One region of the Vibrio sp. QJM3NY_27 genome, then DNA from elsewhere that is predicted to be linked to it. Evidence: riboswitches for the same ligand, from Rfam matches in the RefSeq annotation. Region 1 holds a riboswitch; each other region holds the start of a gene.
The links. A riboswitch is a leader RNA that binds a small molecule or an ion and turns the genes downstream of it on or off. The one in region 1 is predicted to bind thiamine pyrophosphate.
Positions count from the first base shown of each region.

Region 2: it holds a riboswitch for thiamine pyrophosphate, as region 1 does, so the genes downstream of both, thiC (phosphomethylpyrimidine synthase ThiC) here and thiD (bifunctional hydroxymethylpyrimidine kinase/phosphomethylpyrimidine kinase) in region 1, are expected to answer to the same signal.
Region 3: it holds a riboswitch for thiamine pyrophosphate, as region 1 does, so the genes downstream of both, thiB (thiamine ABC transporter substrate binding subunit) here and thiD (bifunctional hydroxymethylpyrimidine kinase/phosphomethylpyrimidine kinase) in region 1, are expected to answer to the same signal.

Region 1 is NZ_CM173512.1:1,276,477-1,278,677, forward strand. Features, by position in the region: gene AC3CIA_RS21320 (DMT family transporter) at 1-835, shown strand, start outside; TPP riboswitch at 934-1,045, shown strand; gene thiD (bifunctional hydroxymethylpyrimidine kinase/phosphomethylpyrimidine kinase) at 1,142-2,035, shown strand; gene AC3CIA_RS21330 (ABC transporter ATP-binding protein) at 2,025-2,201, shown strand, end outside.
Region 2 is NZ_CM173511.1:3,461,967-3,464,167, reverse strand. Features, by position in the region: gene AC3CIA_RS15605 (multicopper oxidase family protein) at 1-65, shown strand, start outside; gene crcB (fluoride efflux transporter CrcB) at 166-549, shown strand; TPP riboswitch at 612-710, shown strand; gene thiC (phosphomethylpyrimidine synthase ThiC) at 841-2,201, shown strand, end outside.
Region 3 is NZ_CM173511.1:3,132,675-3,134,875, forward strand. Features, by position in the region: gene thiB (thiamine ABC transporter substrate binding subunit) at 113-1,105, opposite strand; TPP riboswitch at 1,159-1,278, opposite strand; gene AC3CIA_RS14020 (flavin prenyltransferase UbiX) at 1,322-1,945, opposite strand; gene mpl (UDP-N-acetylmuramate:L-alanyl-gamma-D-glutamyl-meso-diaminopimelate ligase) at 1,983-2,201, opposite strand, start outside.

The DNA of each region.
Region 1 (2,201 bases):
AGGCACCGCCGCAAGTTTTGCGCCTGATCTAAGCCCATTAGCGATTGGTGCTTTCTCTATGGGTGTCGGTGGCCTAATGCAAGCGGGCTTGGCGTATCGACAAATCCTATTCGCTTTCGACAAACTTTTGCAGAACAAGAAGCTGTTGGCAGTGAGCGCTTTGGCTTTGGCGGTCTATCCTTTAGCTTTCTATTCTTCAATGAAATTATCAGGCGTGGCGATTGGTACCGTGGTTTCGATTGCTACCGCACCTTTCTTTTCCGCATTGCTAGAGTGTCTGATTAGCAAAAAGAGTAATATTGACCGACGTTGGCTCACTAGCTTTGCGATTGGTGTCGTGGGTATTGGGTTGTTGGTGTTTTCAGAATCTTCATCGGCGAATGAATCCGGTGATGATCTCAAGCTGTTAGGTATTGCTTTAGGTTTGCTCGCAGGCTTGTGTTACGCCATTTATTCTTGGGCGACCAAAGCACTGATCGACAAAGGGATTAAGTCACAAGCGGCGATGGGCAGTATTTTTGGCCTGGGTGCGATGCTGTTGCTGCCAACGCTCTGGTTTACTGGTGAGAACCTGTTTTCCTCGCAGATTAACGTATTAGTCATCAGTTATCTGACGCTAATCCCACAATGCTTGGGCTATATCGCGTTCAGTTTTGGTTTACGCCACGTGACCGCGAGTAGTGCCAATCTACTTACTTTGTTTGAACCGGTAGTCGCAGCGGTGCTTGCCGTCTGCGTTGTCGGTGAGCTGATTCCTTTTACAGGCTGGCTAGGTATGTTTCTGATTGTGTTGTGCTTGTTGATACAGTCGAAGCCATCTAAAGGAACGTTATAAGTATTTGTTTTGTTGGACCTAATTGAAATTTTTTCATGTGTAATTCTTATAATTGAATAAAATCAGTATCTCAGTTGTGAGAGTGCTGTTACTATCGCTATCAATAGTCGGGGGGCATATACCTTATTTGGTGTTTGCTGAGATCGTTAATCGAGACCCGTTGAACCTGATTCAGTTAACACTGGCGTAGGGAACTATAAGCACTCGATCTACGTCTGCACCCATGAAAACTTTCATGAGCCTAATGCGACTTCTCCTTCGATCAGTGTTCGTTCTCCTACGTCTTGTAAGATAGTAGGAGCGACAATGACACACAGTTCTATTTCAAAAGATTTAACGCCCAAAGCCTCAGTTTCACAGCACTCTGCTGATGGTTCGATTCGAACGAACACTCCGATTGTATTGACGATCGCAGGCTCAGACAGCGGCGGCGGTGCAGGGATCCAAGCTGATATTAAAGCGATGTCTGCTACCGGTAGTTTTGCTTGTTCGGTCATTACCGCTATCACATCTCAGAACACTCAAGGCGTGTCAGCCATTTTCCCTATTCCACTCGACCATGTAGCTAGTCAGTTAGATGCAGTGTTTACTGATCTCAATATCGTGGCAGTAAAAGTCGGCATGTTGGCTGATTCGCAAATCATCAAAGCCGTTGCTGACAAAATTAAGCAATACCAACCTAAACACTTAGTGATTGACCCTGTAATGGTTGCGACAAGTGGCGATCTTCTTCTAGAAAACTCAGCCATCACGACGCTGAAGCAAGAACTGATTCCGCTGGCAGACATCATTACGCCTAATTTGCCTGAAGGCGCAGCATTAACAGGCAAGCCAGTACCTGAAAGCGAAGCCGAAATGCAGGGCATGATTGACGATTTACGCGCACTAGGTGCTAAAGCCGTTCTTCTCAAAGGCGGTCATTTAGAGAAAGATGAAAACAGTAACGATCTACTGATTCTCCCGACGACGTCTGCATTGATTAGCGCGAAGCGTTTCCCGACTAAAAACACCCACGGCACAGGCTGTACGCTTTCATCTGCTATTGCTTCTTTCTTAGCGCAAGGCAATACGCTGTCAGAGGCTGTCGACCTAGGCAAACAATACATCTCGCGCGCGATTGCTCACGCTGATGAGTTGCAAGTTGGCCAAGGTCATGGCCCGGTAAATCACTTCTTCGCTGGACACGGTAATGTCCGTTAATACCGTTGGTGTTCAACTCAGCAATGCCTCCTTACGTTATAACGACAGTGAGCACGCGACCTTGTCTGGGTTGTCGCTTAGCTTAAACGCAGGTAAGTGGACGGTATTGTTGGGTAGAAGTGGCTGCGGGAAAACCACGGTATTACGTTATCTGGCAGGCTTGTTG
Region 2 (2,201 bases), on a different replicon from region 1:
TGTACCACTGTCATGTAATTGAGCACATGAAAACAGGATTGATGGGATATATTGAAGTTAAGTGACACCTGTAACGTTTAATATTTGCGCATGCATTCTTAGTTTCTACCCTCGCTTTTATCGACGGTAAAGCTAGAATATAGGGACTATTGTTTGGGAGGATTCATGAGTCAGTTATCTATTTTAGGTTTTATTGCCATTGGTGGCGCATTTGGTGCTTGTTCGCGTTATTTGATTTCAGAGTTATGTGTGGTGATGCTAGGACGTGGTTTCCCTTACGGTACACTGACAGTTAACGTAATTGGCTCTTTAATTATGGGTTTGCTCATCGCAGCGTTTGAGAATGAGATGGTTGCGACAGAACCATGGAGGCAGATCATCGGTCTTGGTTTCCTTGGAGCATTGACTACATTTTCTACATTTTCGATGGATAACGTGCTTCTTATGCAGCAGGGTGCTTTCTTTAAGATGGGACTCAATGTGCTACTCAACGTGGTTCTCAGCATCTCAGCAGCATGGATCGGCTTCCAACTTTTGATAAAGTCTTAAAACTTTCTTACGATTTGTTAACAACTCGGCTTGGTTTATCCAAGCCGTTTTTATATACTCGATCGAACTTGTCGGAGTGCCATATGGCTGAGACCGTTAACTCGGGATCCGTTGAACCTGATCAGGCTAATACCTGCGAAGGGAACAAGAGTAGATATCTAACTAGAATCCTTCTAGAGATCTATCTCCAGATCACAACTGTATTTTCTTGTTGTGATCCCTCTTGTAGCATCAAATCCGTCAAGCATTTTTATCCCTATAAATAATGGCTAAAAGCCAAGGAAAAATGCTATGTCGAGTCGTAAACAAGCAAGACTGGAAGCGAAGAATTTCATTGATTCTTTATCCGTACAACCTTACCCAAATTCGAAAAAGGCTTACATCCAAGGATCTCGAGAGGACATTCAAGTCCCTGTACGAGAAATATCACTCGCTGATAGCCTAGTTGGTGGCAGCAAAAAAGAGCCTGTATTCGAACCTAATGCACCCATTCAAGTTTACGATACCTCCGGTGTTTACACAGATCCTACACACGAAATAGACCTGTATAGCGGTCTTCCTAAGTTGCGAGAGCAATGGATTGAAGAGCGTGGTGATACGGAACTGTTAGACGATGTAAGCTCTGTTTACACCAAAGAACGTTTACAAGATGAAACCCTAGACGACCTTCGCTACGGCAACCTACCTAGAATTCGTCGCGCGACTGGCGATCAATGTGTTACTCAGCTGCACTATGCTCGTCAGGGGATTATTACTCCTGAGATGGAGTACATTGCGATACGTGAGAACATGGGACGTCAGAAATTCGCTGATGAGCAGCTGAACCACCAACACCCTGGCCATAACTTTGGCGCAAACCTGCCGAAAGAGATCACCCCTGAGTTCGTACGTAAAGAAGTCGCTGAAGGCCGAGCTATCATCCCGTCGAACATCAACCACCCAGAATCAGAACCGATGATTATTGGTCGTAACTTCTTAGTGAAGGTCAACGCTAATATCGGTAACTCTTCAGTAAGCTCTTCGATTGAAGAAGAAGTTGAGAAGCTAGTTTGGTCAACTCGTTGGGGGGGCGATACCGTAATGGACCTCTCAACTGGCCGTAATATCCACGAGACTCGCGAGTGGATTCTGCGTAACAGTCCAGTGCCGATTGGTACGGTTCCTATGTATCAAGCGCTTGAAAAAGTGAATGGCGTAGCCGAAGACCTTAACTGGGAAGTGATGCGTGATACCTTGATTGAACAAGCAGAGCAGGGTGTTGATTACTTCACTATCCATGCTGGTTTGTTGCTTCGCTACGTTCCGATGACGGCTAAACGTGTGACCGGTATTGTTTCTCGTGGTGGTTCTATTATCGCGAAATGGTGTCTTGCTCATCACCAAGAAAGTTTCCTTTATACCCACTTCCGAGAGATCTGTGAGATCTGTGCGAAGTACGATGTTGCACTGTCATTGGGTGACGGCCTACGTCCTGGTTCTATTGCAGATGCCAATGATGAGGCTCAGTTCTCGGAGTTACGTACTCTAGGTGAGTTGACTAAAGTAGCTTGGGAATATGATGTTCAGGTGATCATTGAAGGCCCTGGACATGTGCCAATGCACTTAATCAAAGAGAACATGGACGAGCAGTTAGAACACTGCCATGAAGCGCC
Region 3 (2,201 bases), on a different replicon from region 1:
TACCGTAAGTGGTTCACTCAGTTAATATCGAACGAACCTTTAAATACAGAAAGTTAGAAAGCTGAGCTTTAGGAAACTCATCTTTAGAAAGTTAAGCTAGAAAGCTAATCCTTTAAAAAGTAAGTGCACTCTGCCATTCACGAATCCATGGCTTACGCTTAGCAGCGATTTCTTCAGGCGTAAAACTCAGAGCTTTCTGCGGTACTGTTAACTGCTCGAACCCTTTGGGTAGCTCGATACCCGTCACTGGGTACATCCAGTTGCCAGTTGGCATCGCCGATTGGAATTCATCACTTAAGATAAACGCCATAAACTCATCGGCCAGTTTTTCATTTTTGCTGCCTTTAACTTTCGCAGCCACTTCCACTTGAGTGTAATGACCTTCTTCAAAGCTTGCAGCTGCATACTTAGAATCACTTTCTGCAATGATGTGGTAAGCAGGAGATGTTGTGTAAGACAAGACTAAGTCCGACTCCCCCTTTAAGAACATAGAGTAAGCTTCAGACCAACCTTTAGTAACCGTAACCGTCTTCTGAGCAAGTTTCTTCCAAGCTGCTGTCGCTTCATCACCGTATACTGACTTCATCCATAGCATCATGCCTTGACCCGGCGTAGATGTACGTGGGTCTTGGTAAATAACCTTGAGGTCGTCACGCTGCTCAACCAGTTCTTTCAAGCTCTTAGGTGGGTTTGCTAGTTTCTCTTTGTTATAGATAAACGCAAAGTAACCAAAATCATAAGGAACAAAGGTGCTGTCGTCCCAGCCGTTAGGAAGTGTCACTGAAGACGTATCAACATTGTGCTCAGCCAATAAGCCCGTCGCTTTCGCTTCAGCCATCAGATTGTTATCTAGGCCTAACACGATATCAGCTTTGCTGTTACCACCTTCAAGACGTAAGCGGTTCAGAATAGATACGCCATCTTCTAGCGCGACAAAGTTCACATCGCAGCCACACTTTTCTTCAAATGCTTTTTCAACGGCAGGACGAGGGCCCCAATCCGCAGCAAAAGAGTCATAGGTATAAACCGTTAGGGTATTGTCTGCAGCAAAGGCAGAAAAAGAGATGGCTGTAGTAACAGCAAGAGTTGTTAATGTAAATTTCACTGGACGCTCTCCATGGTCTGAGCGGCACAGGTTTGAGGGAGGAGAACGGTAGAAGTTGTTCCTAACTCAATTCCTACGCCAGCATTATCTGGTTCAGGTTTACGGGTCCCAAGCACTTGCTTGATCTCAGCTCGCATTCATTATTTGAATGGTTCGCTCCCCGATGAGTGTTCAGAATTGTAATTCGAATTTTAACAATAAGCTATCAAGTTTGGATCAATTACGTTGATCGTAACCCCAACGTGGCACTAAACCTTGCTCGATGCCAAGATGGTCCAAAATGCGCGCCACCATAAAATCGACCAGATCTTCAATCGACTTAGGTTGATGATAAAACCCCGGAGCGGCAGGCATGATCGTCACGCCCATAGTCGATAGCTTATGCATGTTCTCTAAGTGCAGCGTCGAGAATGGCGTCTCACGAACCACCAACAACAGTTGGCCTCGTTCTTTCATGACCACATCTGCAGCACGCTCAATCAGATTATCCGATAAGCCATGAGCAATTGAAGCCAAGCTTCCCGCTGAACATGGACAAACGACCATCTGCTTCGGCGCTGCAGAGCCAGAGGCAACCGGTGAGAACCAATCATCTTTGCCACACACCACCAGCTTTTCGGGGTCACACCCAAGGTGTTTAACCAAAGCTTGTTTCGCTGCATCGGGTCCTGCAGGTAACTTAAGTTCATGCTCGGTCGCCAACACCACTCGCGCAGCCGACGATATCAGTAAATAGACCTGATAATCCGCCGCCAAAAGGCATTCAAGTAAACGCAGGCCATAAGGCGCACCTGATGCGCCAGTGAAAGCGAGGGTTATAGCTTTATCGTGTTTTGTCATGTTCTCAATTACTTCAAAATATAAGATCGTGGATCAGTTAGCCTTTGAGTGCCAACGCATCCAACAGTTTCTGGTGAATACCACCAAAGCCACCATTGCTCATTACCAAGATTTGGTCGCCCGCTTGTGCCTCTGAGACAATTCTAGCAACGAATGTATCCATGTCATCACTTACATGTGCGGGTTGATGGCACGCATCGGCAACATCTTGTACAGACCAATCAATGTTATCTGGTTGGAATAAGTAGGTAGAATC